Regions from separate parts of the Halobacillus sp. ABR2_026 genome, predicted to be linked through region 1. Evidence: riboswitches for the same ligand, from Rfam matches in the RefSeq annotation. Region 1 holds a riboswitch; each other region holds the start of a gene.

The links. A riboswitch is a leader RNA that binds a small molecule or an ion and turns the genes downstream of it on or off. The one in region 1 is predicted to bind S-adenosylmethionine.
Region 2: another riboswitch for S-adenosylmethionine. It lies ahead of ACXADE_RS12205 (sodium:solute symporter family protein); the one in region 1 lies ahead of ACXADE_RS09015 (sulfite exporter TauE/SafE family protein).
Region 3: another riboswitch for S-adenosylmethionine. It lies ahead of ACXADE_RS01430 (PLP-dependent aspartate aminotransferase family protein); the one in region 1 lies ahead of ACXADE_RS09015 (sulfite exporter TauE/SafE family protein).
Region 4: another riboswitch for S-adenosylmethionine. It lies ahead of ACXADE_RS01120 (methionine biosynthesis PLP-dependent protein); the one in region 1 lies ahead of ACXADE_RS09015 (sulfite exporter TauE/SafE family protein).

The regions. Positions count from the first base shown of each region.
Region 1 covers NZ_JBSWTM010000001.1:1,734,399-1,742,292, forward strand. The annotation lists gene rpe (ribulose-phosphate 3-epimerase) at 1-347, shown strand, start outside; one part of gene ACXADE_RS08985 (IS3 family transposase) at 448-727, shown strand; one part of gene ACXADE_RS08985 (IS3 family transposase) at 727-1,607, shown strand; gene ACXADE_RS08990 (thiamine diphosphokinase) at 1,749-2,405, shown strand; gene spoVM (stage V sporulation protein SpoVM) at 2,448-2,528, shown strand; gene rpmB (50S ribosomal protein L28) at 2,687-2,875, opposite strand; gene ACXADE_RS09005 (Asp23/Gls24 family envelope stress response protein) at 3,118-3,480, shown strand; gene ACXADE_RS09010 (DAK2 domain-containing protein) at 3,512-5,179, shown strand; gene ACXADE_RS09015 (sulfite exporter TauE/SafE family protein) at 5,221-6,105, opposite strand; SAM riboswitch class I at 6,229-6,325, opposite strand; SAM riboswitch class I at 6,498-6,613, shown strand; gene ACXADE_RS09020 (phosphoadenylyl-sulfate reductase) at 6,698-7,435, shown strand; gene sat (sulfate adenylyltransferase) at 7,450-7,894, shown strand, end outside.
Region 2 covers NZ_JBSWTM010000001.1:2,341,325-2,349,218, reverse strand. The annotation lists gene ACXADE_RS12230 (ABC transporter substrate-binding protein) at 1-234, shown strand, start outside; gene ACXADE_RS12225 (FecCD family ABC transporter permease) at 288-1,304, shown strand; gene ACXADE_RS12220 (FecCD family ABC transporter permease) at 1,297-2,340, shown strand; gene ACXADE_RS12215 (hypothetical protein) at 2,337-2,975, shown strand; gene ACXADE_RS12210 (DUF2268 domain-containing putative Zn-dependent protease) at 3,268-3,792, shown strand; SAM riboswitch class I at 3,848-3,956, shown strand; gene ACXADE_RS12205 (sodium:solute symporter family protein) at 4,250-5,806, shown strand; gene ACXADE_RS12200 (hypothetical protein) at 6,009-6,269, shown strand; gene ACXADE_RS12195 (branched-chain amino acid transaminase) at 6,409-7,320, shown strand; gene ACXADE_RS12190 (hypothetical protein) at 7,384-7,584, opposite strand; gene ACXADE_RS12185 (AraC family transcriptional regulator) at 7,854-7,894, shown strand, end outside.
Region 3 covers NZ_JBSWTM010000001.1:255,892-263,785, reverse strand. The annotation lists gene ACXADE_RS01440 (ABC transporter permease) at 1-219, opposite strand, end outside; gene ACXADE_RS01435 (aliphatic sulfonate ABC transporter substrate-binding protein) at 235-1,215, opposite strand; gene ACXADE_RS01430 (PLP-dependent aspartate aminotransferase family protein) at 1,229-3,007, opposite strand; SAM riboswitch class I at 3,141-3,252, opposite strand; gene ACXADE_RS01425 (trans-sulfuration enzyme family protein) at 3,326-4,471, opposite strand; gene ACXADE_RS01420 (NUDIX hydrolase) at 4,530-5,126, opposite strand; gene ACXADE_RS01415 (sensor domain-containing protein) at 5,244-7,391, opposite strand; gene ACXADE_RS01410 (hypothetical protein) at 7,506-7,676, shown strand; gene ACXADE_RS01405 (hypothetical protein) at 7,806-7,894, shown strand, end outside.
Region 4 covers NZ_JBSWTM010000001.1:194,574-202,467, reverse strand. The annotation lists gene ACXADE_RS01150 (cytochrome ubiquinol oxidase subunit I) at 1-1,306, shown strand, start outside; gene ACXADE_RS01145 (cytochrome d ubiquinol oxidase subunit II) at 1,339-2,364, shown strand; gene glsA (glutaminase A) at 2,621-3,589, shown strand; gene ACXADE_RS01135 (DUF4385 domain-containing protein) at 3,579-4,025, shown strand; gene ACXADE_RS01130 (hypothetical protein) at 4,108-4,440, shown strand; gene ACXADE_RS01125 (hypothetical protein) at 4,495-4,884, shown strand; SAM riboswitch class I at 5,008-5,118, shown strand; gene ACXADE_RS01120 (methionine biosynthesis PLP-dependent protein) at 5,202-6,320, shown strand; gene metC (cystathionine beta-lyase) at 6,317-7,495, shown strand; gene ACXADE_RS01110 (NAD(P)/FAD-dependent oxidoreductase) at 7,677-7,894, opposite strand, start outside.

The sequences.
Region 1 (7,894 bases):
TCAAAAGCCATGGTGTGAAAGCTGGTGTTGTAATCAACCCCGCTACGCCTGCTTCAACAATTCGCCCCATTCTTCAGGATATCGACCTTGTTTTGTTAATGACGGTAAACCCAGGTTTCGGTGGTCAGTCATTTATTCAATCTGTCGTCCCTAAAATAGAGCAGATCTCCCAATGGCGGGAGGAAGAAGGATTGTCCTTTGAAATTGAGATTGATGGAGGGGTGAATACGGAAACGGGACCAATCTGTACGGCAGCAGGAGCGGATGTCCTCGTAGCCGGAAGTGCCGTCTTCGGTCAAGAAGACCGGAAAAAAGCTATTGAAGCCATTAGACATTCATCATCATGAGAAAAAGCTCAAAGGATTTCTTAGAGTGACCTAATAAAATGAGACTTAATAAAACACCTTCAAAGTTGTAATACTACTTACACTTGGAGGTGTTTTTCTTATGGGTAAAAAAATTCATTATCCAAAAGAAGTTAAGAAGAAAGTTGTTCAATTAAAGTTAGAGGGAAACCATTCAAACCAGGAGTTGATGGATATGTTTGGAATTAAGAATAAGTCTCAAATTAAAACTTGGATGAAATGGTTTAGAAACGGGGAGAACCACCGTTTCGCTCAACCTATAGGAAAACAATATTCGAATGGGTTAGGTCCGAAAGATGAGAATGAAGTTACGTTGTTGAAGAAGAAAGTTGCTTATTATGAAATGAGAGAGGAATTGTTGGGAAAATATCAGGAAATCGAAAGGAAGTGGTTCCAGAAGTATTCATCCAAGTCGTAGAAGCTTTTAAGCATAAGTACAAGATCAAAGCTATTTGCGAGTGTTTCGGTGTAGCTAAAGCCACCTATTATCGTTGGCGGGGAAAGGAATGGGGACCAACGGTGTTAGAGAAAAAGATCATTGAGACTTGTGAAGGTTTAAAGTTTCGAATAGGTCACCGTATGGTCCGAGATCTTTTACGTAAAGAACATCAAATAAAGGTGAATCGAAACACGGTTCAAAGAATTATGCAGAAATATCATGTTCAATGTCGTGTGAAACCGAAGAGACAGTCTTATATTGCCGGGGAAAGCAAGATTGTTGTACCCAATTATTTAGAACGAAATTTTGATGCTACTAAACCTAATGAAAAGTGGGTGACAGATATTACCTACCTTCCTTATGGAGAGAAGATGTTATATTTATCAACGATTATGGACTTGTACAATAATGAAATTCTCGCTTATTCCATTAGTGACAATCAAGAGAAATCATTAGTATTGGATACGTTGAAGAAAGCTTGCGAAGGACGTGATGTGTATGAAGTGATCCTTCATAGTGATCAAGGGTCACAGTACACGTCTTATGAATTTCAGGAAGAGACTAAAAAAAGAGGCATTATCACAAGCATGTCCCGGCGGGGAAACTGCTTTGATAATGCCGTCATCGAATCCTTCCACTCCATATTAAAATCGGAAGAATTCAACCCTCTAGATCGAGGGAAGTTAGATAACCATACAGTACGTGAAAAAGTAGAAACGTACATGTATTACTACAATTATTGTCGACCATTTAAAAAACTAAACTGCCAAACTCCAATTGAATTCAGAGTAATGGCAGCCTAGGTGTTTTATTGAGTCTTATTTAACTGTGTCACTCCATTCTATTCCTTTGAGCTTTTTTTGCATGGGTTGAGTTTACGATAGAACATAAAGCTAAGTACATTGCATCATGTAAAGCGTGACAAAAGGAAGGGTGTGGTATTAATGAGGAAAGTGATTGTGGTCGGCGGCGGGCCGAAAGAGTATATTCCGGATTTAAAGGCATATGCGGGTAAAGAGTGCCTTTGGATTGGAGCGGATCAAGGCGCGGAAATCCTCATCGAGCATGGTTTGAGTCCGGATCTGGCTGTAGGAGATTTTGATTCTGTGTCTGAACAGTCTCTCTCTGAAATCAAAAAAATGTCCAGACACGTAAAGGTTTATCCGGATGAGAAGGATGAGACTGACTTGGAGTTAGCTATCAATGAAGCACTGCTTTTGAATCCGGAGCATATCCTATTGTTCGGTGTGACAGGCGGACGGATAGATCATTCTCAGGCGAACATGCAGCTTTTGTATCCACTAATGCATAAAAACGTAAAAAGTACGATCATCGATCGACAGAATCAGGTGGAATTAGTAACTGCTGGTCATCATAAGATGGAGAGAGATGAACACTATCCTTATATTTCTTTTCTGCCTGTAACGCTTGAAGTGAAGGAATTGACGCTGAATGGATTTTATTATCCATTGGACCATGCCTATCTTCCTTTCGGTTCCACCTTGTGCATATCGAACCGACTGATTGAAGATACCGGTACTTTTTCATTTGAGTCAGGCATACTCTTAGTAATAAGAAGTACAGACTTGCCTAATGGGTGAAAAGGGAGTTCGCATTAGTTCATATAGGAGGAGGGGGCTCTTTTGAAATTTTATACGATCAAACTCCCACGGTTCGTCGGGGGTTTAGTGCGCGCAGTCATAAGTACTTTTAAAAAAGATTAGGACTGAAACGGAATGGCTCCGGGGTATACATGGGCTGAGCTCCGGAGAGGGAAGCATAAAACGCCCGTTTACTTATTGGACCACGTAGGACGAATCAAATAAAAAAAAGCACCCCTCAAGGGTGCTTTTTTTGTGAGCTGTTCAGCTCTCTTTAGCAATTATACACGTTGTACTTTGCCGGACTTAAGCTCACGTGCTGTCACGTAAACTTTTTGAGGTTTGCCATCCACAAGGATACGAACTTTTTGTACATTTGCTTTAAATTTACGTTTATTAGCGTTCATCGCGTGTGAACGGTGGTTACCTGAACGTGTACCTTTACCAGATAGAACACTTCTGCGTGCCATGAAAATCCCTCCTGTTACATACATAAATCATCAGATACTTAGTAACTTTATCATATAGAAAAAATGTTTGCAATAATCTCGTGGCAATTATATCAAGAATTTTTTCTTGACAGAACGAATGAATTGTTACACAGTATAATAGGGATATCCAGGTCATTTTCTTCCTATTGAACAGAAATTCATTTCCCGCTTTTGTGTTATAATAGGGGAGGATTGATGAGGATTAAAAAGGAGGATCTATTATGTCTGTTGATTTAAATAACCAATATGGTCATATTACTATTAGCAATGAAGTCATTTCAACGATTGCTGGGGGAGCTGCTGTCGAGTGCTACGGAATCGTCGGCATGGCCTCTAAAAATCAAATCCGCGACGGCTTATCGGAAATGCTCCGAAAAGAGAACTTTTCCAGAGGAGTCGTTGTCAGACAGGATGAAGATCGCCTCCATATCGACATGTACATTATCGTGAGCTACGGGACGAAGATTTCTGAAGTCGCTCACAATGTTCAATCACAAGTAAAATATACACTAAACAAAACAGTTGGTTTGTCCGTGGATAACGTGAATATTTTCATTCAAGGTGTCCGCGTGACAACTGAATAGATTGCAGTTGTAGTCAAAGGAGGAAGTAAGTGTGACGTTACAAAAGTTAGATGGCAAAACGCTTGCCGAAATGATCTTGCAAGGGGCGCATCATTTGAAGCAGAAGTCTCAAATGATTGATGCTTTGAACGTTTTCCCTGTGCCGGATGGAGATACGGGGACGAATATGAATCTGTCCATGACTTCAGGAGCTGAAGAAGTGCGTAATGTGGACCAGAATCATGCCGGAGCAGTCGCTCAGTCCTTATCCAAGGGTCTGTTAATGGGGGCGCGTGGTAACTCTGGAGTAATTCTTTCTCAAATTTTCCGTGGCTTTTCAAAAGCAGTGGAAGATAAAGAAGTCATTACGACTAAAGACTTTTCGGACGCTTTGCAGGGCGGTGTGACGACGGCTTATAAAGCGGTTATGAAACCTGTGGAAGGAACGATTCTTACAGTGGCGAGAGAAGCTGCTGAAGCATCTGTAGGAATTGCTGAAAAAGAAGAAGAGTTCATTCCTTTCATCGAGGAAGTCGTTCAAGCAGCGAAAAAATCGTTAAAGCGGACGCCTGAGCTGCTTCCGGTTTTAAAAGAAGTGGGAGTCGTAGATAGTGGGGGCCAAGGGTTGGTCACGATTTATGAGGGTTTTCTTGCCAACTTGAAAGGCGAGGAGCTTCCTGACATAGAGGAGACCGTCTCTATGGATGATATGGTAAACGCTGAACACCATAAACTGAATCAGGATTTTATGAACACGGAGGATATTGAATTTGGTTACTGCACAGAATTCATGGTCAAATTCGAGGAAGACAAGCTTGCGGAACATCCCTATGATGAGGAAACTTTCCGCAATGAACTGAGTGAGATGGGTGACTCCCTGCTTGTCGTTTCTGATGAAGAGTTGATCAAAGTCCATGTCCACGTAGAGTACCCTGGTGAAGCGATGACACTCGGACAAAGATACGGGAGTCTCGTGAATATGAAGATTGAGAATATGCGTGAACAGCATACCTCGATCGTTGGTGACAAAAAGCCTGCCAAACCTAAGACAGAGGAAAAAGCAGAGTACGGAATCGTGACGGTCAGCATGGGAGACGGCATTAAGAAGCTTTTTGAAAGTCTGGGAGCTACTGTTGTGATCCAGGGCGGCCAAACGATGAATCCAAGTACCCAGGATCTTTCGGAAGCGATCAAAGAAGCACATGCGAAGCGTGTGATTCTTCTGCCGAACAACAAAAATATCGTCATGGCTGCTGAACAAGCTGCTGAATTGGCGGACATTGAAGTGGCCGTCATTCCTTCCAAGACGATCCCTCAAGGGATGAGCGCGTTGTTAGGTTTCAATCCTGAGGCAGACCTTGAGAGCAATAAAGAAGAAATGATCAGCCTTATGGCAGAGGTGAAAACAGGTCAAATTACGTATGCTGTCAGGGATACACAAATCGATGGGCTTAATATATCCAAAGACCATTTCATGGGAATAGCGGATGGCAAGATTTCAGCAACGGATGCTGATGCTCTTATAACCGCTAAAACATTGTTGAATCAAATGATTGATGAAGATGAAGATGAGATTTTGACGATCCTTACTGGTGAGGAAGTTGATGAGAAAGACGTGGCTGAACTTGAATCCTTTATTGAAGAAACCTATGAGGATTTAGAAGTGGAAGTACACAAAGGCGGCCAGCCGATTTACTCTTATATTTTTTCAATTGAATAAAAGCAGGACAAGCACGCAGCCCCGCAGAGGGCTGCTTTTTTTTATGCTTGTTCCTGGATCATCTTAACTTTAAGATGGTTTCTAATGGAATAGATCACAAGGTACAGGTAGCCGCAGACAAGGGATATGTAGATGATGGACATCGTAACGTTGCTCATTTGGATTGGAGTGAGCAACGTTCTCAAATTCGTTAAGATGATGAAGCCTCCAGCCATTACCCCGAGTATCGTGGAGGGAAGATTTTTTACGAGCCAGGCAGCTAAAGGGGCTGCGATTACTCCACCAACGATGAAGGCAAGGACAAGCATCCAACTGAAATGTTTACCACCCAAGAAGATTAAAAAACCAGCTGTAGCTGATATCGTTACCAGAAATTCACTCGTATCTACCGTACCTATGACTTTTCTCGGGACAATCCCTGAACGAGTCAGAAGAACTGGAGTATTGACAGGTCCCCATCCTCCTCCGCCTACACTATCGAGGAAACCACCGACGAAACCGAGCGGAAAGAGGAAGCGTTTATTTAAGGGTGTTTGGGAGGGTTTCTTTGGTTCTTTATGACTAAGGAAAAGAAAACGGATGACGATATAAATTCCTAAAGCGAGAAGCAAGAATGATAAGTACGGACGCACATGCTCACCTGAAATATACGTTAACGCCGCCGCACCGAGAAAGGCACTTACTGCACCTGGAACAGCGATTGTGAGCACAAGGGACCTGTCGATATTACCGAATTTATAATGCGAAAACCCTGAGGCGGCCGTTGTGGCAATTTGTGACATATGGATCGATGCTGATGCGACGGCAGGAGCCAGCCCGTATGAAAGTAGAATAGTCGATGAGCTGAGGCCGAAGCCCATCCCCAATGCCCCATCCATCAATTGAGCAAAGAATCCAATCAATGAGAACGCGGTTAATTTTTGCAAGCGAGTCACTCCTTTATTTTTACACAAAACTTGTTTCACTAACTATAGGTACTTATGCTTATCTGATTACTTGGTTTTAGGCAAAAAAAGAAAACCCCTTCCCAAAGAAGAGGTTTTGTCCTCTCCTTATCTTTCAGGCCCATGCCTGTTGGATTGAGCACCTTTACCAGGTTGCTGCGGGATCATGAGACCAAATTCCTCCCCCGACTCTTCATAAGGATATCGTTTATCGTTTTCAGAATACTTACAAAAGTAACGGACGTATTTTTGTTTGTCAATAGATCTTGAATAAATAAACTGAAAAATAATAATTTTTTAAAAAGGCATTGACATAGAATGAAAAGGAGCATAAGATTTGTATCAACTTGTTTTTCAAAAAACTTCATAATTTTCTCTTATCTAGAGAGGTGGAGGGACTGGCCCTTTGAAGCCTCGGCAACGGGTCTGGACATTTGTTCAGACGCTGTGCCAACTCCAGCGGGTGTATGAACACTTGAAAAGATAAGAAGAGTGGTGCTTATTTCATTATGGATGCCTTTCTTCTTGTCGAGAAGAACAGGCATTTTTTGTTTTGGTTGGAAAGGAGGAAAAGATGAAAGATTATAACGTGACGTATGAACATTTCTCAGGCGATCCTTTTTTTTCAGACATACAGCCTCGTGATGAGCAGAAAGGAGCTTTGGAGGTTATTCAATGGGCTTATGACCAATTTGAAAATATTGTCTATGCATGCAGTCTGGGTGCAGAAGGAGTTGTTCTCCTTGATTTAATTTCCAAAGTTAAAGGGGATGCTGAAATCGTCTTTCTGGATACGGGTCTTCATTTCCAAGAAACATATGAACTGCTTGGCAAGGTGAGGGAGAGGTACCCAGAGATGAAGATTAGGGCCAAAACTCCAGAACTCGATGTAGAAGAGCAGTCCGAACAGTACGGACCTGCTTTGTGGAATCGAAATCCTGACCAATGCTGCTATATCAGAAAAATCAAACCATTGGAAGAAGCATTAGATGGAAAAGAGGCTTGGTTGTCCGGGTTAAGACGAGAGCAGTCCCCAAGCAGGAGCCGTACGAATTTCGTCAACAAAGATGAACGTTTTAAAAACATTAAAGTATGTCCCTTAATTCATTGGACATGGGAAGACATATGGCATTATATCCGAGTAAATAGCTTGGATTACAATGAATTGCATGATCGGAATTATCCAAGTGTCGGCTGTATTCCGTGTACCTCCAAGGCAGCAGGTGATGGAAGATCAGGAAGGTGGCAAGGGTTTAACAAGACGGAGTGTGGCTTACATACCACAGCTCCTGAGCATAAAGATCAATCGTAGAGGAGGAATTATGCATGTCTATTATATCTCCGCATGGAGGAGAGCTTGTAAACAGGTGGAGCAGAAAACCAGATGAACTTCCACAGGATAAGATTGAACTGGATGCCATGGCATTAAGTGACATAGGATTGATTGCGAATGGTGCCTACAGTCCTTTGAAGGGATTTATGAACAAAGAGGATTATGAAGCGGTCCTCGAGCGGATGAGGCTGAATGATGGGACTCCTTGGAGCATTCCAATTACTCTCCCTGTTCCGGAAGAGCAGGCTGCAACGCTCGGGGATTCAGCGCAGCTCGTGTATAACCAAACTGTATACGGAACCATTGCAATATCAGAAGTTTATAAACCTCATAAAATCCAGGAGGCTGAAGCCGTATACTTAACAACAGAGGAAGCTCATCCTGGGGTCAAAAAATTATTGGACCGACCGTCCTGGTACGTGGCAGGTGAGATTGAAG
Region 2 (7,894 bases), 610 kb from region 1:
GAAAGCATAACCGAAATGAATGCAGATGTTTTTTACATCTTCATGAGTGATGAACCGGCGATTAAAGATAACTATGAAGAGTGGACAAATCACCCGCTTTGGGCAAACCTGGATGCTGTTAAAAATGATGAAGTTCACATGGTAGACGAAGTAACATGGAATATGGCCGGGGGAATTCGTTCCGCTCATTTAATGCTTGATGATTTATATGACCGATTTGATTTAGAGAAATAAACCCCAAAGATAGGAGGTTTCCTCCTATCTTTGTTTCTTTGAGGAGAACCGTAATGACTAAACGATTCATAACCGGACCTTTTCGGTTGTACATATTTTTTGCGCTGTTGCTTTTATTTTTTATGTCTATGACTTTAAGTATTTTAGTGGGTAAGACACCGATTGCTTTATCTACGGCTTGGGATGCCTTCTTCCATTTTGACGCTTCGAATACGAACCAAATCATTATTCGTACATCGCGCCTGACAAGAACGTTGATCGCTATTACCATTGGTGCCAGCCTGTCAATTGCAGGTGCATTGATGCAGGCGCTCACCCGTAATCCGCTGGCAGCACCCGATATATTCGGAGTGAATGCCGGGGCTTTATTTTTCATTGTAACTTCTGCTACCTTCTTTTCTGTGGAATCTTTGAGTGGATACATGTGGATTGGATTTCTTGGTGCTGCTGTAGCAGGTACAATTGTCTATCTGCTTGGTTCGATGGGAGGAGATGGTTTATCCCCTATCCGGATTGTTTTAGCGGGGGCGGCGATCAGTGCATTGTTCATTTCCTTTACGCAAGGAATGCTTGTATTGGACGAACAACGGATGCAAAGCGTTTTATTTTGGCTTTCCGGTTCGGTAGCGGGTAGAGAGCTCAGCATCCTTCTTCCGGTTCTTCCATTTATCGGAGGAGCGATTATTCTTTCCTTTCTAATCGGAAAACCATTGAATATTTTGATGACGGGGGACGATGTAGCTAAAAACCTCGGCCAGAATACAGGACTTTTGAAATTAACGATTGGTGTTATCGTCGTTTTCTTAGCAGGCGGATCAGTAGCAGTCGCTGGTTCTGTCGGGTTTATCGGTTTAGTCGTTCCTCATATTGTTAAGGGATTAACAGGACCTGATTATCAATGGATTTTACCAATGAGTGGTCTGTGCGGTGCTACGTTATTGTTATTGGCTGATGTAGCGGCAAGACTTGTCATTGCTCCCCAGGAAATGCCGATCGGTGTGATGACTGCCATTTTTGGAACTCCATTCTTTATTTATATTGCCAGAAAAGGAGTGAAGAAAAGTGAGTGATCATTTCACACTTCGAAGTAGAGCTGGGAAAGTATCGATGCAAGTTCATAAGCGATCTTTATTGGCTCTGTTTGTATTGCTTGGAGTTACAGCCGCTGTTTTTTTAATCAGTCTATCAGCAGGCAGCAGTTACATCCCCCTAACTACAGTAATCGATGAACTAATGGGTGAAAGTGAACAGGCTTTCATTTTGAATGAGTTACGACTCCCACGTGTGCTCATGGGCTTGTTTGTAGGTGCTGGTCTGGGGGTGTCCGGTTTAATTTTACAGGGGATGATCAGGAACCCGCTAGGTTCCCCTGATATTGTTGGGGTTACAGGAGGAGCATCAGTAGGAGCAGTCATTTTTATCGTTTTTCTATTAGGCGAAATAAGTATCCATTGGCTACCGCTGGCCTCAATCTCAGGAGCGGCCATTACGACAATCATTATATATCTATTATCTTGGAAAGATGGCGTTACCCCTATGCGGTTGATTTTGATCGGTATTGGAATATCAGCTTTAACGAATGCTGTCGTGACCATGTTTATGGTTTCAAGTGAATCGACGATTGCTTCGAAAGTATATTTGTGGTTGACCGGTAGTTTATATGGCGCGAACTGGCAAGAGGTTACCATTCTCATTCCGATTATAGTTCTACTGATTTTCTTTTCCCTTTTCTTTGCAGGGGTGGTGGATGTTAAACAGCTGGGCGACGATGTAGCTACCGGGATGGGGGTGCGTGTCCAGTTTTTCCGATTTCTATTAATTTCATTAAGTGTTGGTTTAGCTGGAGCAGCGGTTGCTTTTGCAGGAGGGATTGCGTTCGTTGGCCTAATCGCCCCGCATATGGCAAGGTTGTTATTGCAGAGATCCTTTGCCTACTTAGTTTTCGGTACTGCTTTAATTGGAGCATTGATCGTTATGTCGGCTGATATTATTGCACGTACAGCCTTCTTACCTTCTGATATCCCGGCAGGCGTATTCACGGCTGGTATCGGAGCTCCATTTTTCATCTATTTATTATATCGAAATCGAAAGGTGATGAGTGAATGAATTCCATATCCTCTTTACTTGAAGAGACGGAATGCCTTGAGTTTCTACGCCATCAACAAAAGCGCATCAGTGCGCCCAATCTGAAGGTCACGGCTTCTATGATGATGAAAAAATACGCACAAATTCTACCTGCGAAAATATTAGAGTCTATGTTATGGGAAGACAAACCCAAAATCATTCCTATTACGGCGTGCAGGATTAGCGAAAAGTTGGAGATTAGCGTAGATGAAGACCAAATTTATTATGTTGATACAAGGGAAGAAGCATGGAGGCAGTTATTCAATCATCACCTGAGACTGGTATTACAATCCTTTCATGATCGAACGAACTTGCCGACGATAATTTTATGGGAAAATGTAGCCGTTCGAATCAATTCATTTTTTAGAAAAGCTATGGAAAAATATCCAGACTACCAGGAAAAAATCATTCATTTGGCGAAAGAACTGAATCAATTGGATGGCGGCTATTTTAATTGTGAAAAGCATCCGATGGCTGCGTATCTTTTGGATCATAGGGTCCTGGGTGAACATAAAGTTCGTCAAACTTGTTGTTACTTTCATAAATTAGACAAGAAGTCGGAAAGTCTTACTCATTGTTTGGTTTGTCCACTTCAAAGCTCAAACCGTTGTTCTTAACAGAAATGAAAGATGACTCTAAGTGGAGTGATTAAAAGGTGCGATTGATTCAGAGAATCTATCGCACCTTTTATTATTCTGTAAATTACGTTCGCTTTGAAACCGATTCTTCACGATCTCGTATGAAAATGAAAGACATGGAAATTTACGAATGATGATAAAGGAGGAATTATGCGACGATTATCGATCTTTGGAGTTTCGCTGTTCATTATTTTGACCGGGTGCAACGGGTATTGTTCCTTCTGAAAAAAAGGAGCTTAAAAAAGAACCTGTAGACCAAGAAAAAATGTACATGATGGAAACGAGTATCAACGGGCAATCCATGCAGATATTTTCTGCTTATGAATACGTGGATCAGTTTGTAAAAAAGGCTAAGGACATAGGGGGTGCCGAGGAACGGAAGACGTTGTGGAATGAGGTCGTAATGGACCAGATAAAGGATCGTTGTTTGAGTGGAAAGTACTCTCATCTGGTGGAGGGGTATATAAATTCTCCACCAGAAAAGTTGGAAAAGGTCGAAGAGGAAATCAAATTGCTGAGAGCTTCGGAATCAGAGGAAGCAGTTCTTGAAGCTTTGATAAAATCTTCAGATGCCCTGCTTGGCCCAGATACGACCGTTTGTCTTCTTCCAAGTGGAGAGATGGAGTTTTCAGGAGTAAATGTAGGAGCAGGGAAGATATCGATTTTCTACTTTCCGTGTTTTAACAACCAACGATTGAAACATACGGTTGGCCATGAGTATCATCATAGCACGTGGACGTCGCTATACTATTTATTGTCATTTAAAATCCCCCAGGTATTTTCCGAGACCGATTGACGTCCTGAAAGTGTATGGTAGAATAAAAGCCATGAACATTTGAATATTTGGAATTTTCTTATCCAGAGAGGCAGAGGGACTGACCCTATGAAGCCTCGGCAACCGGCTGATTCATGTACGGTGCCAATTTCAGAGGATCGCAAAAGCGGATCCGGAGATGAGAGAGTGTTTAACAGCAATCGAACGTTTGCCTAAAACCCTTCTCTCTTATTGAGAGAAGGGTTTTTTATTTTAAATAAGGAGGCCGGATATAGGGAACGATTGGATGAACAAGTAGTGAGGAGAGGTGAATGATATTGGTCTTAGCAATGATGGTTTGGGTGGGAGTCATGATTTTTTCCTTCCTGTTAGGTACATACCTCTGCTACAAAGTGGAAAAGTCCGGCGTTAAGCGTTGGGGAGCTACCGGGCGTCTTTTTAAGTACAAATAAGATTTAGGAAGGAAGTTGTTTAACGAATGATTTGGTATGTTGTTGTATTCAGTTTTTATGTCCTCTTTCTCATTTGGGCAAACATTAAAAGCTTAAAAAAAGCAGAATCGATCGATGATTATACAACGGGTGGTCACCGGATGGGGCTCCTGCTTGGAATCGGTACCACATCAGCAACGTGGGTAAGTGTGGCGTCAGTCATCGGTGTTCCTGGGTATTTATATAGTTCAGGTGTAGCGGCAGTCATCGGCTGGGTCGCCGGCTGGTGTTTTGGAGGGGCATTGATTCCAATCGTCGCCTATAAAATCCGACGACCTGAAAAGCCTGCACGAACTTTTCCTGAATTTATCCGACAAAGGTTCGAGCCTTTTCAGAATAAGAGTATATTACAGGCGATTGTCGGCATTCTCATGTTCATCGGTTATCTGCTTTTAGTCAACATTCAAGTGACAGGGTTCGGAATCGTCTTTTCAAGTATTACAGGCATTGATTATAAGATTGCAATTTTTGGTTTTTTACTTTTTATATTAATTACAAGCGTTGGTGGGTTTTGGTCTGTGGCAGCAACAGATACATTGAATACGATTTTAATCGCCATCGGAGTACTGCTGGCGAGTGGAGTGGTTTGGTCACTGACTGGCGGAATAGGAAACATCCTGGATACGCTGGCAACGACTACAGCTCCGACGAACGTAGGTGGCCCCGAGCTGGAGGAAGGGATTCTGCTTTCTCCTTTTGGAACATTCGGGATTGGTGCCCTTGTCTCCATATTTATATCGAATTCCCTGGGGACTCCTTCTTCTCCTCACTGGGTGACTAGAATGTTGGCCCCCCAGAACGTGAAGGTTGCAATTATGCAGGTGATGGGAACGATCCTCGTATTGATTTTCATTATGGGGCCGCTTATCATTATCGGATTAGGAGCAAAAGTACTTGTTCCAAGCATCCCTGTAGGAAAGACAACAGATTATATTATCCCTTTGGTGATTCAGGAGTACACACCGCCGATCATCGGTGGCATTACACTGGTCGCCATTTGTGCCGCTGCTATTTCCACGGCCAATTCAATGCTCCTGCACTGCGCGACTTCTTTGTATTACGACGTATACTTGAATATAGCACCAAGAAGGATTAGTGAACGTAAGTTCAAAAACTGGCTCCGTTTGAGTATATTTGCTATAGCAACGGCAGCCGTACTTCTAGCTATAAATCCACCGTGGTTTTTAGCTATGGGATTTGTCTATGTGTATGGAGGTTTTGGTGCGGCGTTCTTCCTTGTGGTCTTCTTAGGATTGTACTGGAAGAGGATGAACAGAGCCGGAGCTTATGCAGGAATCATTATAGGTTCTGTTGTTTATGTGACAGCAAAGGCTTTGGGCTATGAATTGCCATTCGTCATTGCGGTAGTCTGCTCATTAATTGGTGTGTTGCTCGCTGTTTACTTTACAAAGCGAACGCCTCTGGAAGCATATGAACCTTATTTCGAAGCAGACATCAGTGAATCAACACAACAAGCGCTGAATAGAATGAGAGCTACCCAGGATCATCCTGGAGTGAAAAAGGGTCAATCTAACATAGGCTAGGGAATATAGACTTTTTTCTTATAGCGGCAGCCTCTTAACAGGCTGCTGCTTTTTATATGGGCATAGCAATAATCCAACGCTTCTGGCAGGAAATAATATTCTGGGGGCTGAATCACTAGAGGTTCTTATCGACTGAAACATATTTCTTCCTGGCACGTATACTTAGGAGAAACCGAGCAACTCCAAGGGAAGGGGCGAGGATATGAAAGTCGTTGAGTATTTGTTATTGATGATCGCTATGGCAGGTATATGTACCTATCTTTTTTACCAAGCCGATTTTCTAGTATACATAGCTTTGTTTGGAGGTATTGGATTCTCCATTTTACATTTCATTCGCACTTATGATAAGAGAAAAAGAGCTGTACTTGGGAATCCTGATGCCCATTATTACAATACATTTGATGTGGATCATGATGGTTTTTCCTCTGATGACAGCTTCATAAGTGATGATGATCATTCGTAATCGGTCAGCGTGACCGTTCTGGTCTCCATGGAAAATCACTCCGTATCCAGGACTTCGTCACAGGTACTTTTGGCGAATGAGTATAGTCGACTTTATGAAGCATATAGTGTTTTAAAAAGGTGTGAATGCTTTGGCCTATATGTTTGATAAAGATCGGTATGTGGATGAGCATTCGTTGAGTATAAGTGTTAAAAACAAAGGCCTGAATTATGGGCTGGGTTGTATAGATGGGATCCGTGCTTTTTGGAACGAGGATCAGAAGCAATTGTTCATTTTCAGATTAAATGACCACTTGAGAAGATTCCATCAGTCGGGAAACAGTCTCTTTATTCATATCCCCTATACGATCGAGCAATTAACAGCGATCGTCAAGCAGCTGCTTTTGATAAACCAGGTGACTGAAGATGTCTATATTCGTCTTATATGCTTCAAGGGGGCAGATACTTTACGTCCAACATTACAAGACACTTTCAACCATTTAGCCATCTATACCGACGTAACGGATTATGAACCTAAACCATACTTAAAGGTCGGAATCTCTTCCTGGACAAGAATAGGTAGCAATATGATTCCTCCTCAAGCCAAACCTACAGCAGGTTATATGAACTCCGCATTAGCCATTTTGGAAGCAGCCTCTAACGGATTTGATGAAGCTCTTTTCCTGACTAGAGAAGGGTATGTCAGTGAGGGTGCTGCTGAAAATCTCTTCCTTGTTAAAAGAGGCAGCATCATTACACCACCTATATCTGATGATATTTTACCCGGAATCACTCGGCAGACAGTTACAGAAATAATCAGGAAAGAGTGGCATTTACCTGTTTATGAAAAAAGTATAACGAGAATGGAGTTATATGAAGCGGATGAAGTGTTTTTAACAGGAACGGCTATAGGGATCAAACCAGTGGTAGAGGTCGATCGGAGGCCGATAGGAAATGGAAAACCGGGAAAAATGACGTTGGAGGTATATAAGATTTACAACGAAATCGTTCGTGGGGGCAGGGAAGCTTATCATTCTTTTTGTACGCCATTGTACGAATGGAAAGAAATGTGAAAGGGCTGAAATCATGTGAAGATTACCACAGGAAAGAGGGGGCGTTTCGTTTGCCCCCCTTTTTTATATATTTTTATCGTTGCCGAATTTCTTATAGAGCGCTAAGGGAATAAAAACAGTAAAACCACCCAAAATACAGTAAATAACACCTGTCCATACATAATGATCGGTAATATAGGTTTGGATGAAAGTGATGATTTTTTCCTCAAATCCCATAAAAGCTAATATAAAGATGAAAACGATGAAGCTCTGTATTTTATTCATTTGCCACCTACCTTTACAATGATCCATTATTCATAGGTGCTTCCTCTTCGACAGATTCTTCGTTTCGATCTACTTAACAATAACCTTATTTAAGCTGGGTAAACCCTGTTTGTTTAAATTTGGAAAAATGTCGCTGGAATCTACTTTCTTTTTATAATGACTAAATAGAAAAGGAAACATATGGACGCTTCCCATGAAAAGTGGTGCAGGAAAAGTCGGGTTCATGAAGATTACCGATGCTATTCTAATGATGAAAGGAGGTCATATTCATGGATTCACTTAAGAATATGAATAAGGCGATGAAGTATAT
Region 3 (7,894 bases), 1.5 Mb from region 1:
CTCCTTTGCCAAACCCGCCATTTCCTCAACGACGGTCGTAGGCGATGGCAGGAGGTGAGGGGCCACCCATCCCTGCCTCGAGGCATACTCCCACAAAAGAATAATGAACAATGGAAGGATCAGTCCCAGCCATGAACCAGACTGGTTTCTTTTATTAAAAACGCGTGTTTTATTTGTGCTGGATGCCGGGCTTACGGCCGCTTCTGAGCGACTGGACATACTGTATCCCCTCCTTTACTTGATCACTTCTTCGGCATAATCTGGGACGACAAGTTCTTCGGTCGTTTGTTCGATATCCACGTCAGTCTTGATGACTTCTTCCTCCTGCAAAACTTGGCCGGCACCAAGAATGGTCTCCCGGAGATCATCCCCTGGAATCGGATTGGATAAATCGTTCCTCTCCAGGCTCTTCTTCGCTACTTCCAAGTCCAGGCCAGCTTCTTCCGCCAGGATTTCTGCTGCCTTATCAGGGTTCTGAAGCGTCCACTTCCTCGCTTTTTCATAAGCCTCAATCACGTGTTTAACGATTTCAGGGTGTTCTTCGGCATACTCCGAGCGCACATTCAATGTTCCATAAGTATTGAATTCGGGCTTACGATAGAAAAGCTCTGCTCCACCTTCCAATTCATTGCGTGCCATATGAGGATCCAGCCCCGCCCAGGCATCGACATTGCCATTGCTCAATGCAGATGCTCCTTCAGGATGCTGTAAGTTCACAAGTTCGATATCATCGGTGGAAAGGCCGTGGTCTTTCAAGGCACGAACTAAGAATATATAAGGATCTGTCCCAAGAGTAGCCGCTACTTTTTTCCCCTTTAAATCTTCCACTGAAGCGATTCCAGAGTCAGGATTTGTGACCAGTGCTGTCCACTCAGGCTTAGAATAAAGATAGATGGATTCTACAGGGGCATGGTTCGCTTTTGCCATCAGCGCTGCCGCCCCGGCTGTCGAACCAAAGTCCACACTGCTTGAATTCAGGAATTCCAACGCTTTGTTGCTTCCCTGACTGAGGACCCAGTCCACTTCGATCCCTTCTTCTTCAAATATTTCTTCAGCAAATCCCTGGTCCTTTAATACGAGACTTGTGGGAGAATAATAAGCATAATCCAGGGTCACTTTGTCCGGTGACCCACTCTCCCCTTCCGCATCCGAACAACCGAATAATCCAAAGGTTGTCAGCAATCCTATGGTGATCGCTATTTTTTTCAACTTCATGCCGAATCCTCCTTTATAGTTCGCATGCGTACGTATCGATGGTTCCTCTTAAACGCTGGGCTTCCTTATACGTGCAGCGGTTATGGACCACTTCGAGTCCAGCTTCACTTGCAATTTCCGCAGCCTTTGGTGCGATGACTCCTTCCTGCAGCCAAAACACACCTGGCCGTATTTCAGCAGCTTCTTCAGCAATTCCAATCGCTGCTTCGGGACTACGGAAAACTTGAACAACATCGACTTTAAATGGAATCGATCTCAAATCCGGATAAGAAGTTTCTCCGAGAACCTCGGTTTCCCTCGGATTGACCGGCACAATCTGATACCCCATTCTCTGCATCTTTCTCGCCAGACGATGACTCGGTCGGGACGGTTTTCCACTTAGTCCGACTACAGCTAAACGTTTCGGGCGTGTCGTTCCATCCTCTTCCGTTTTGGAAGAGCTCAGGGCCCATTTGATGACACCTTCATCATTTTCAGTGATGGATTTTTGACTTCCTTCTCTTCCTGTCGCTTTCCCAATCGCACGATCAAGGTCATTGATCAAGTCCTTACTCGATTCAAGCCCAATGGATAACCTGATCAACTCTTCTTTCACTCCGCTTGCTGCAAGATCTTCCACGGATAATTGCTGGTGAGTCGTCGATGCCGGATGGATGATTAATGACTTTGCATCTCCCACATTCGCCACGTGGGACCAGAGGGAAATATTGTTGATCACTTGCCTTCCTGCTTCTCTCCCTCCTTTGATACCAAAGTTAACGATTGATCCATACCCTCCTTCAAGATACTTGCTGGCAAGCGAATGAGCTGGATGGTTGGACAACCCTGGGTAGGCGACCCACTCGACATCTGGATGGCCTTGTAAGTATTCAGCAATTTCCTGAGCATTATCTCCATGCCTCGCTACGCGAAGGTGTAGTGTTTCTAATCCTTGAAGCAGCAAGAAGGCGTTCTGTGGACTTAAACAGGATCCAAAGTCACGAAGAAGCTGGACACGCAGTTTAGTGATATAGGCGAGCGTGCCAAAATCAGCGGCATAGACAATTCCGTTGTAACTATCATCAGGCTCTGTAAAAACCGGGTGTTTTCCATTTCCCCAGTCAAACCTTCCTCCGTCTACAACAATACCCCCGATGGCTGTTCCATGACCGCCGATCCATTTTGTTGCCGAATGGATCACAATATCAGCGCCGTGCTCGATCGGGCGGCAGGTATACGGAGTTGCAAATGTGTTATCAATTAATAATGGAAGTTTGTATTCATGAGCTACAGTGGCAATTTTTTCAATATCCAGCACGTGTAAACTTGGGTTCCCAATGGTTTCGGCAAAAACAGCTTTTGTCTTTTCCGTAATGGCTGCGCGGAAGTTTTCCGGGTTCTCAGGGTCGACAAAATGAACTTTAATGCCATATCGTGGTAAAGTATTTGCGAATAAATTATAGGTCCCTCCATATAGATTCGATGCTGCAACGACCTCATCCCCGGAACCGGCAATATTCAAGATCGATAAAGCAATAGCTGACATCCCGGATGCTGTAGCTACAGAAGCAACGCCCCCTTCCAGTAAGGCCATCCGTTTTTCAAAGACATCCACGGTGGGATTCCCAATTCGAGAATATATATTTCCGGGTTCATCGAGAGCAAAAAGGCTTTGAGCATGATCCGTGTCATGAAAGACATAAGAAGTCGTCTGATAAATCGGCACAGCTCGTGATCCTGTGGTCGGGTCCGGTGACTGTCCTCCGTGCAAGGAAATCGTGTCTACATCATAGCTTTCAAAAGAATGGGTCATCTTCTATTCCTCCTTAAATGGTAACTATCCGTATAAATAAAGTTGGCTTTAAAGCGATAAGTCGCTTCATGTCCGCCTCCACACCAAAAAACCCTCTTCCAAATAAGAAGAGGGTTGATCCTATACATTCCTCCCCTTATCTGCCAGATCGATGATGATCTGTAGGACTTGGCACCTTTTCAAACCGATGTTTGAAGGTTGCCGGGCTTCACAGGGCCTATTCCCTCAGCCACTCTTGATAAGAGATGTATTCAGTTAAATGATTATGTTGTGAAGTATAACGGATAACAATCAGAAAAGTCAATCATTTTTGAATATTTATGATATTGAAGCTTCTATTGATTTTTTCAACTGTTCAATGATGTCCTCATGGTCTTCAATGCCGATCGATAGACGAATGACATAATCATTGATACCGATTTTCTCTCGCTCCTGTTCTGACAAAGCACGGTGAGATGTCCGTACAGGATAAGAAACGGTGGTTTCCACCCCGGCCAGGGTAGGAGCTATTTTAATCCACCCGAGGGACTTGAAAAATGTCTCAATATTAATGGAATCCAGAAGCTCAATCGTGACAATGGCTCCATTTCCCTGCTCGGATACCCGCTGAGGATAGTGAACCGTACGGATGGCCTCATGGTCAGCAAAGGCTTTCGCTACTTCTTCTGCATTGTATGATTGCTTTTTCATTCGCAGACCTAAAGTTTTCGCTCCGCGTTGTGTTAACCATGCTTCAAACGGGCTGAGGTTCGCACCTAACGTGACGATTTTTTGTGATGCCTTTTGAATCGAATCTTCACTTCCAACCAAAACTCCACACGTTACATCACTATGGCCCCCGATATATTTCGTCCCACTATGTACCACTAAATCTACCCCTTGTTCATAGGGCTGGAGCAGATAAGGAGTAGCGAACGTATTGTCGACCATTGTCTTCAAGTTTTTTTCTTTAGCAAGGTCAACAATACCCGCTAAATCTTCCACCCGAAGGAACGGATTTGAAATCGATTCCGTATACAACAATTTCGTCTTGTCTGTAATCGCTTCTTTTACCTCCTGCAAATTTGCGAATGAAACCATCGTCACATCGATACCGAATGTCGGAAGTTCTTTGGTGAGAAGTTTATGGGTACCCCCATACACATCCTCTGCCGCCACTATATGCTCCCCGGGTTTTACCACCGCTAACACCCCTGCGAGGATAGCTGACATCCCTGAGGAGGAAGCCACACCAGCAGGCGCTTTCTCCAATGCCGCCACGGTCCCTGCCAATTCATCCGTATTCGGATTACGCTCTCTCGTATATAAATAAGGGCTCTCTCCCTCATAATAACTTTCCAAATGGTCAAGGTCCTTGAAAGTAAAGGCTGATGTTTGATAAATCGGTGTACTTTTGCTATTTGGCACAAGAGTCTGATCCGCTTTATGATGCACAATTTTCGTATCAAATGATGGATTAGTCATCTCATATCTCCTCCCTCTTCACTTAATCTGAAATTATATAGAAAACAGCAGAATATTGTCAAAGTTTTTCGACATATTCACGTAAAGATTGAATGATATAACGTTCGTACCCTTTTTCATGGGGGACAAAGTCCTCCTGCCTTACGATTCTTTCTTTCCCATTGAGCAGGGACACACCCTTCATCGGGACGCCTTCATCCTTTGCCACCATATCTTCGAGAGAAACCTTAATGACATCTTCCACCTCTTCTCCGAGTGAAAACTCCATTCCCACGGTCCAAGGCAGAAAATAAACACGGCAGATTTCCCTGTCCAAAAGGTCCCCCACCTGCAATTGCTCCTTATAATGTCCTTGTGGGATCAATTCTTCTGGTTTCACCGATACCCCGATCTCCTCTTCTATTTCACGAACACCTGCTTGCCATACATCTTCTCCCGCTTCAATATGGCCGGCGGCGGTTATGTCGTACAGACTAGGAAAATCCTTTTTATGTCTGGACCTGAGCTGGAGCAGAAGATACATCTTCCCCTCTGTAACTTGAAACATCCAGCAATGGAACGTTTCGTGCCAATCCCCGTCCACATGGACTTCTCCTCTTTCTTTGATACCGATCGGTTCTTCCGCTTCACTAAAGATCGTCAGCATTTCTCTCATTTAAATCGCCAACCCTTCTTATTTTCTAGTGAACATACTACTTGAAAAGCCGGTCACCTGCACGAAATAAATGCCCAGAGCATAAGCCCTGGGCATCATTACATCTGAGTATTCTATTCACTGATTGTGCACAAGACTTGCCGGAACAGGTTTACTGAAATAATAACCCTGGTATTCGTAACAGCCTTTCTGTTTCAAGTAAGCGATATGTTCGGCAGTTTCCACGCCTTCCGCAATCACTTGGAGTCCAAGACTTTTCGCCATACTGATAATTGCATTCACAATCGGCACATCCACCACGCGGTCTCCGATTTGATTGATGAATGAACGATCGATTTTAATCGCATCTACCGGAAGACGGTTCAAGTAACTGAGAGAAGAAAAACCGACCCCGAAATCATCCAAATGAACTTTGACCCCTTTTTCCCTCATCCGGTTCAATGTCTCAATACTTCTGTCGAAATCCTGCAGAACCATCGTCTCCGTAATTTCAATAATAAGACTTTCAGGAGAAAGGTTGGATTGTTCTAGGGCTGTAAAAACTTTTGAGGTCAGGTTCATATCTTTGAATTGCTGAGCGGATAAGTTCACTGCAATTTTCAACTCTGGCTTTTGGTCTTCCACCTGCCATTTTTTCAGTTGCTGACAAGCTTCCTTGAGCACCCATTCCCCGATATCGATAATCATCCCGGACTCTTCCGCAAGGCTGATGAAATAATGAGGAGATAATAGCCCATAATCGGGGTGGTTCCAGCGGATCAGCGATTCGTATCCGCTCACCTCTGAAGTTCTCCCGCATATTTGAGGTTGATAATGGAGTTCAAATTGATGTTTATCAAGGGCATGATGGAGAGATTGCTTCAAGTGAAGCTCCTCTCTCATCTGCTGACTCATCTTTTCTTCATATATCGCATACCGGTTCTTTCCATTCCTTTTTGCTTCATGCATGGCGGCATCTGCATGTCGAAGAAGTGTTTCCCCGCTGCAGTGATCACAGAATTGAGCGTGGGTAAACGTAACCCCGATACTCACCGTATTGTAGAATTCCTTATCCTCAATAAGAAAAGGACGGCGCATCGAGTGGATCACATGATCACTGATTCCCCTTAGTTCTTCCAAATTCCCGACATTCCTTAGTAAAACAATGAATTCATCACTGCTGATCCTCGATATCACCGCCCCCTTATGGGCAAAGGTCTGTCTTAAATACCGGGCAAACTGCCTCAACAGCTCATCTCCGTTTGTATGCCCCCAGGAATCATTGATCATTTTGAAATTGTCGATGTCAATAAGTAAAAGCGCAATATTGCTTTTCTTACCATCCACCTTCATAATTTCCTCTTCCAAGATCCCCGATAGGTAACTTCTTGTAACCAGTCCTGTAAGTGGGTCGTATTGAGACAACATTTCCAACTTCTTTTCCGCCTGCATCCGGGACAATTCATTGGCTGTCCGGTCCGCGAAGATTTGAAATAACGCCTTGCTGAGTGGGCCGCTCGTCTGTGGATGATCATTCATAATGGCAAGAATTCCGATCACTTCCCCATCTGCATTAAGCAGTGCTTTGCCTAAATAACTTTCCACGCCATAGTTTCTGATGACAGCATCATCTGGAAAATGCCTCCCTACATCATGAGGATAATAACATCCAAGCTTCGTTGTCACTTCTTCACAAGGCGTCCCCTGCAAGGAAAAGTGCAGTCCTTTGCTGACCTTTCCTTTGTGGTACATAGAGATGGCTGTCACTTTTTCTTTCTCTTCTCCCTTAAGTTCCCCGACGAGCACCGTATTTACGCCGAGAACGGAGGAGAGGTATTCGACCAGGAAATCAAAAAAACCTTGTCCATTATAGGATAGAAACGCGTCCCCTACTTCCACGATTGCTTTCTTTATTCTGTCTAATTCTTCACTGTAGGCAGATTCGGGCGCACTCATCCCCGTGTAACCGATCTTCTTTCCATCCTCATCGAAAATGGGAGTAACGATATCTTTCACCCATTCATAATCTTCGCCTTTCCAAAGGCGGTAATTCATATAAACAAAACGAGAATCGTCATCCGTCCCCGCACTATTTTCCAAATAGGCTATATCCTCTTTATGTATAAGCCGCATGATATCCCTGCGGTTTAAAACCGTCGTTTCCAAATTCCATTGGTTTTTTAACCGCTCACTCACATAGATGTTCTCTTTTTCAATGTCAAAGAACCATATAGGAATGGAAAGCTGCTTGAGTGTCCCCCAAGGATGTTCAATGATCCGAGCCATTCCGTTCACCTACTCTAAATATTTTTAATTCCCTCTACCTAACTATCGGAAAATTAGAACTAAAGTTTAATCCTTTCTTCACGAGGAAAACTACCCAAAAAGGAGGAAGGATTTATGAAAGACCGCAAACCAAGAAGAGCTACAGTAGAACAGACGAATGAAATGGCAGAGGTGTTCAACAGGAAGTTGAACTATAACCAATCGTTTTCCCATCAAACGGATCGTGCGGATGTCCATTCTGAGAGTGATGCCTTATACCGTCATTATTCAGATGACGAAGACTGAAGAAGTGATCTCGAGTACGGGATCACTTTTTTTGTTATCCCCTCCTTACTGACCGAAAATTCTGTTATCATTACACATGAACACTCCAAATTTTTCAAGATCGGTAGATAAAATGAAAGGATTGTACATATGAACAAAGGTACGAATAAAAAGAAATGGATCTTGATCACATTATCGATCATGATTTTCGCTGTGGGCGCCTACTTCTACACCAGCGG
Region 4 (7,894 bases), 1.5 Mb from region 1:
GTTATTCGGTACATCGCTCGGATTCCATATCATTTATGCAACGATCGGTGTTGGACTTCCCGTGATGATCATCATCGCGGAAGTCCTTCACTTTATCAAGAAAGACCCGGATTACGCATTGATGGCGAAACGCTGGACGAAGGGGTTCGCCATTCTGTTGGCTGTTTCCATTGCTTCTGGTACGATCGTCGGCGTCATGATCTCCCTATTGTTCCCGGATTTCATGGAAATTGTCGGCCAAGTCATCGCCCTTCCGTTCCAGATGGAGATTTTCGCCTTCCTGATCGAGGCGGTGTTCATGTCCATCTACCTGTATGCAGCGGACCGACTACCTCCCACCCTGAGACTTGTCAGCATTATTTCCGTGGCTCTTGGTGCGACGGCATCGGCCATCTTGATCACAGATGTCCACGCGTGGATGAATACACCGGCAGGGTTCAACATCACGCCGGACGGAGAAGTGACAGACGTGGATACATGGGCAGCCTTTTTCAACCCGAGCTTCGGCGTCACCGCCATCCACGTAACCCTGTCTGCTTACATGACAGTGGCTTTCCTTGTGGCGTCTATTGCAGCCCTAAGGCTGATGCGGAGACACATCACAAAAGCTGAACGTGCGTATCATAAAAAAGCATTGACGATTGCTCTATACTTCGGGGCTCTTATGTCTTTGGCGACAGCTATTAATGGTCATGAAACGGCACAAATGCTTCACGAGTATAATCCAAGAAAGCTTGCTGCTGCGGAAGGGTTATTTGAAACGCAGCGCTATGCCCCCTTATCGATCGGAGGATATACATCATTAGAAGATCAGCGTGTAAAGTATGCCGTGGAAGTTCCCTATGCTTTAAGTTTCCTTGCAGGTGACCGGTTGGACACGGAAGTCTTAGGATTGAACGAATTCCCTGAGGAACTGTGGCCCCCACTCTATGTCCACATCCTGTTCAATGTCATGGTAGGGATCGGTTCTGTTCTCATTATCGTAGCGTTCGTCGCTCTATTCTGGAAACACGTCCTAAAAAAAGACCTGCCAGGATGGCTGCTGGCTACACTGGTCGTCAGCGGCCCCCTCGCCATGCTTGCCATTGAAGCAGGCTGGTGTTTCAGCTGTATCGGACGCCAGCCATGGACGATTACAGACGTACTCCGGACGGGAGAGGCTGCTACTAAATCGAAGAGTGTGGGCTTCCTTTTCTACTTGTTCATGACTCTTTATATCACCCTGCTTTTCGTAACAGGTTTCGTCATGCGATATTACTTTAAGCGAAACCCGGTGAGCAAAGATCTGAATACTCGAGAAGTATAAGCCAACAACATCCCGGAAAGGACGTACAACTTATGGAAGCATCAACTTTAGCGATTACGATTTTATGGAGTCTGCTTTTCATCTATTCCATCCTCGGGTCCCTCGACTTCGGGGCCGGTTTCTGGGGAATGATTTATGGAAAAAATGAAGAAAAGAGTGCTTCCCAGATCGCGAACCGTTTTCTTTCTCCAACATGGGAAGTGACCAACGTCTTTCTCGTCATCTTCGTTGTTTCTGTCGTCACCTTTTTCCCATTCGCTACGACTCTGCTCAGCAGCGTTCTGCTCGTCCCTGTCGGTCTGGGAATTTTATTACTGACCATCCGTACGACTTTCATGGTTTTCCAACATCATGCCAACCGTTTCAGAGATTTGCTCCGTCTGACTTCCGGCTTCACCGGCTTGGTCATTCCAGCATTGCTCGTCAGTATCCTGCCTATTACCCTGGGAGGGTTCGTCAGCTTTGAAGATGACTACCCGCGTCTACAGTATGGAGAACTTCTCACGCACCCTACCTTGTACATGCACATTTTGTTCGGGCTCTCGACGGAGTTGTTCATCTCCTCTATCTTTTTGATGGACTATGCAAAGGAAGCTGAAGATTGGAATGCTTACGACACTTTCCGTAAGCACTCCATATGGCTTGGTCCTGTCAGTATTGCCATCGCCATGTTGACGATCGGCACTTTTCCTGAAGAAGCCTCCTGGATTGTTGATAATATCCAGGAAAACTGGATGGCCTTCGGATTCTCCCTTCTCTTTTTCATTATTGGATATGCTTTCCTGTTCATCCGAAAAAAAGACGGCCGGCGCGGATTCGCCCGTCCAGCTGTCGTCATGGTCGGCCTGCAGTATGCGGTTGCCATTTATGCTTACGGATCTGCTCATCTGCCTTTTTTGATTTACCCGGACCTTACGATCGCAGACGGTTTTACAAATCCGGATACGTTTTACCAAATGCTGATCGTTTACGCCGTCGGTTTCGGCATTCTTATCCCCGCATTCTACTTGTTCTGGCGTCTATTCCTTAAAGACCGGCGCTATTTGAAACAGGAATAAACGTAAAGCATCCTCGCCGCAGGATGCTTTTTTCATTGGACATCCGATCGTTTACCCTCTCTTCAATAAAGGTAAATAGGTTAAAAACAAGCTAAAACTAACAAAGACTCCATATCGACATGATTGTATACATTCAGGAGCTCCTGGAAAAAGTTCATTTCACCCTTTTGAGAATCTCAGAAATCAGGAAGGGGATATGTTACGAAAACTGCACGTCCTAAAGAGAGGAAGTTCGATTAACGGAAGGAGGAGTGGAATGAAGGAATTGACGAAAGATTATCTTGAAGAAGCCATCGAAGACAGCCGGCCTTACGCTTCTGCCGGAAATGTCAATATGATTCTTCCTGGATATGACGAAACGATTAAGGATTTGCTCGGCGTTACCATCATCACGACAGATGGAGACTGTTTTTCTGCAGGGGATACAGGGTCTTACATTCCCATACAAAGCACTTCAAAAATTCTCGGGCTGATGCTCGCGCTACAGGATTTTGGAAAAGACCGCGTTTTTCAGACCGTCGGCATGGAACCGATGGGGGACTTCTTCAATTCTATCAGCCAGCTGGAGTCCTATGATACGAGCAAGCCGTTCAACCCAATGATTAACGCAGGAGCCATCGCCGTTTCAGCTCTGATCAAAGGGCAGAATGTCGAGAATCGTTTCACCCGTTACATGGATTTTTTACGGAAAGTCACGAATAACGACCAGCTGGAAATGAGTGAGGAAGTATATGAAGCTGAAAAGGCAAATGGAGCCCGCAACCGTTCTCTCGCTTATTTCATGCAAAGTACCGGTACGCTCGTCACAGATGTGGAAGAAGCACTTGACCTCTATTTCCGAATGAATTCTGTCATGATGACAACCCACGACTTTGCGCGAGTCGGACTGTTTTTAGCTAAAGGTGGACTCGACCTTGAAACCGGTGAAAAACTCATCCCCTCCCATCACCTTCGAACGGTGAAGGCGATCATGATGACATCCGGCATGTACAATTCATCAGGACATTATGCCGTAGAAGCAGGTTTTCCTTGTAAAAGCGGCGTCTCCGGTAGCATCATCGGTTCTTCTCCAGGACGGATGGGGATCGGGGTTGTCGGACCAGCTATCGATGAGAAGGGAAACAGTACGGCCGGCGGAGCTTTGATCAAGAAATTATCCCGGGATTTGCACCTCAACATGTTTGGTGTGGAAAACACAGAAAGGAAGAATATAAATGGCGTTTGATTATGATCTTGATTTCGACAACATTGATTTCCGCAAAAATCCGAAGAAATATCGAGTAGGACGGGGGGAGCAGGGGGTATTACTCGTAGAGCCATATAAGAGCGAGATTCTTGCTCACTGGCGATTTAAAACACCGGAAATCGCCAAAGAATCCTCTGATAAGATCTATCAGATGTTCCTGGATTACAAGGAAGCAGATGATTTTGTCGGTATGGATATGGCAAGGAAATTCCTTCAAATGGGCTATACCCGCGCCCGTAGATATGCCAACTACAAAGGGGGCAAAAAATATGATAAGGACGGGGAAGTGAATGACCGGGACATCGATGAGGAGAAGGCGCAATCCGCCCAGATTTTCGAAGAAAAGTGGATCGCTGTCCGGGAGGATGAAGAATACCTGGAGAAAAAGAAAGCCCATCAAAAACAATTTGGATAATCGTTGACAATCTTCTCCCATGAACGTAGGATAACATTAACCCGAGTGTTAAACTCGGATTAATCGAACGAGGAGTGCTTTAGTGAAAACATACCCACTTCTTATTAACCTTCTGTTCATGACCGCCTCGTGGTTCATAGGCGTTTACTTCCTTTCTGTCCTATATACTTCTACGATTATCATCCCGATCTTCAATGACTTCATCTGGATACATGACTATAAAGGCCTGCTTGGGTTGACCGCTATTTTTACGTTCGTAACCATCCCTTTAACCGCAATTCTTTATAGAAAACGAGCACAGATCCAAAATAAACCATTAGGATACAGCATCGTCACGATCAACCACGTGATCTGGATAGGTATCCTTGCGCTGCAAATCAAAACCATCCTCTACAACTTAGGCATTTGTCATTAATTTACAGGATTCCAAGCTCGACTGTTGAACTATTTCTTCAGAGGAGGAATAGTTATGGATTTTCATACGTTTTATGAAAAGTACAAACAAAAAGCCTGTCAGCATGACTTGAATCACTTGATGACCGTGACTTCCAAGGATCTCATTGCCCGTGAGATCCGCCAGGGAGAATCTGTCGATTATTCTTACGATGCATCCATTGAAGGATGGAAGCAAGCTTTTGACCATTTTGAAGACCAGGAAATGGCCTGGATCTACACCGACCATTCGGTTACCAGAATCAGTGACAAGAGCTACCTTGCTGCTTTTTGGGTATCCGTCCGTCTGAATGGGGAACTTTTGCCGACCTCCAACCTGTTTTTCGATACCTTTGAAAAACGTGAAGGAAACTGGGAGCTCGTCCGTTCTTATATTGAGGCAGGAGTTCAAAACCCTGTGTTATAATCCTGTTTCATGAAGGGCTCCCTCTTCTACCCCGAACGTATTTGAAAAATTCTCGTTATCATATTGTCAAAACTTTCTGAGTAGTGTAGAGTAATCAGCAATTAGAAAAAAATACAACTGAATTTCTTATCAAGAGAGGCAGAGGGACTGGCCCTGCGAAGCCTCAGCAACCACTGGTTCGACCAGAAAGGTGCTAAATCCAGCAAGTTGTTTCATCAACTTGAAAGATAAGGAGAAGGACCGTGCCTACAAAAGTCTTCTTCTTAGAGAAGGCTTTTTTTTATTTCCCTGATTATTTCTATAAAGGATGTGTTGTTATGTGTCCGCACACAGAGACGAAATTCGTTCAGACTGGAAACCAACGGGATGAACCGACGGGAGCCATCAACCCGCCCGTCTATTTCTCCACTCCCTACCGGCATCCGGGACTTGGGGAATCGACCGGATTTGATTATGCGCGAACCGGTAACCCGACGCGGCAGATTCTTGAAAATTCGATCGCTGACATTGAAGGCGGAGAAGCCGGGTTCGCTTTCAGCTCCGGAATGGCAGCTGTACAAACCGCATTGTCTCTTTTCAACAGAGGCGATGAAATCATCGTTTCTGAAGATTTATACGGAGGATCCTACCGCTTATTTGAACATATGGAGGAGCGCTTTGAGATTCGTTTCCATTATTGGGACAGCAGCAACCTTGAATCGATTCCCTCCTACTTGAACGAAAACACGAAAGCGATATACGTCGAAACACCGACCAACCCACTGATGCATACGGCTGATCTCAAGGAAATCTCAGCCATCGCCAAAGCGCACGACCTCCTGCTTCTTGTAGATAATACGCTCTATACACCTGTTCTTCAGCAGCCGATTTTGGACGGAGCAGATATCGTCATCCACAGTGCTACGAAATACTTGGCGGGTCATAATGATGTATTGGCCGGTCTTCTGGTGAGCAAAGGGAGAACGATCAGTAAACAACTTGCTTTTCATCAAAACACAACCGGGGCTGTGCTCTCTCCTTTTGATTCTTGGCTGGTCATGCGCGGGATGAAGACCCTTCCGCTAAGGATGCGCCAGCACGAATCGAATGCAAAAGCTGTCGTGTCCTATTTGGAAAATCATCCGCACATCACGGACACTTTTTATCCCGGCAAAGGAGGTATGGTGTCTTTCCGATTGCAATCTGAAGCGTGGGTCGATCCTTTTCTACGGAAGTTGAATGTCATTAGCTTCGCCGAGAGCCTCGGAGGTGTGGAAAGTTTCATCACTTACCCCGCCACCCAGACCCATGCGGATATTCCTGAGGAAAACCGCACGCGTTACGGGGTTTGCAACCGTCTGCTCCGTTTCTCTGTCGGAGTCGAACATATCGATGACCTGCTTGAAGATTTGGATTTCACCCTCAACCAGTTATCAAAGGAGGAATCTGTACTATGACTGACCATTCTTTGCAGACGAGACTGCTTCACAATGATTATAAGTTCGATCCCCATTCCGGTGCTGTCAGCGTCCCTATTCAACAGGCATCCACCTTTCACCAGCAGGATTTCGACCACCCGGGCACTTACGATTACAGCCGTTCTGGTAACCCGACGCGTAAAGCTTTAGAGGACACGATTGCCGGACTTGAAAATGGAACAGACGGATTTGCTTTTGCTTCAGGAATGGCTGCCATTTCAACCGCATTCATGCTTCTTTCCAAAGGTGATCACGTCGTCATTACGCAAGATGTTTATGGGGGGACGTTCCGGATGATCAACGATGTCCTTACCCGGTTTGGCATTGACCACACGTTCGTCGATATGACAGACCTCCATGCTGTGGCGACCGCTATTCAGTCGAATACCAAACTCATTTATATAGAAACACCGTCCAATCCAACCCTGGAAATTACAGATATTCAGGCGGTCACAAAACTGGCAAAAGCAAACCAATGCTGGACCTTTGTCGACAATACGTTCATGACCCCCACTCTTCAGCGTCCCCTTGATAATGGGGCAGACCTCGTCCTTCATAGTGCAACGAAATTCATTGCCGGACACAGTGATGTCGTCGCAGGTCTGGCCGCTACGAAAGATAAGGAGATCGCCGGGCGTTTAAGCTTTTTGCAAAATTCATTCGGATCCATTCTTGGCGCACACGATTGCTGGCTCGTGCTTCGCGGCTTGAAAACCCTGCATTGCCGAATGACACAGTCTCAAGCTTCAGCTTACAAAATCGCAGAGAAATTAAAAGAACACCCGCTTGTGGAACACGTCTACTACCCTGGGTTCCGCTCTCACCCTGGAAATTCAACGCAAACCTATCAAGCAGAAGGAGCGGGGGCTGTATTGTCCTTCCGCTTGCGAGATGAAAAAGCGGTAAGAAGGTTTATCCATCATGTGGAGCTTCCCGTTTACGCCGTAAGCCTCGGGGCTGTAGAATCGATTCTCTCCTACCCCGCCCGCATGTCCCATGCTTCCATGCCGGAAGTGGAACGGGAGAAGCGAGGAATCACTGATGGACTCCTCCGTCTATCCGTCGGGCTTGAGGACCCTCAGGATTTGATGGATGATTTTCACCAGGCACTGAGCCATCTTGAATCTTATGAATATCTGCAAGTCGAAGGTTAAATGATGGAAAAGACGATATTCGCAGGTTTTCCGATTTTATCAGCGCTTTTGAGCGTATATTAGCGACTTCAAGATTTTTATTAGCGGTTTGTAACCTTTTATTAGCGAATACAAAACATTTATTATCACCACCCTCTCCTAAAAAGAAAACCGGACCCAGCAGATGCTGAGTCCGGTTAATTCATTTATGTTTATAGATGACCGTGCTGTATACTTGTGATTTTGCTTTAGGATCCAAGTAAGATGCTGCACTGTTAACCGCAGCCATCGCTTCATTAAAACCGGAAGCGATCAACATCGTCTTCGCCGGGTAGACGGCTGCGTCCCCAGCTACAAACACCCCATCCATACTTGCACGCATATCTGTGGAAACCGGGATCCTGCCCTTGTCCGACTCCA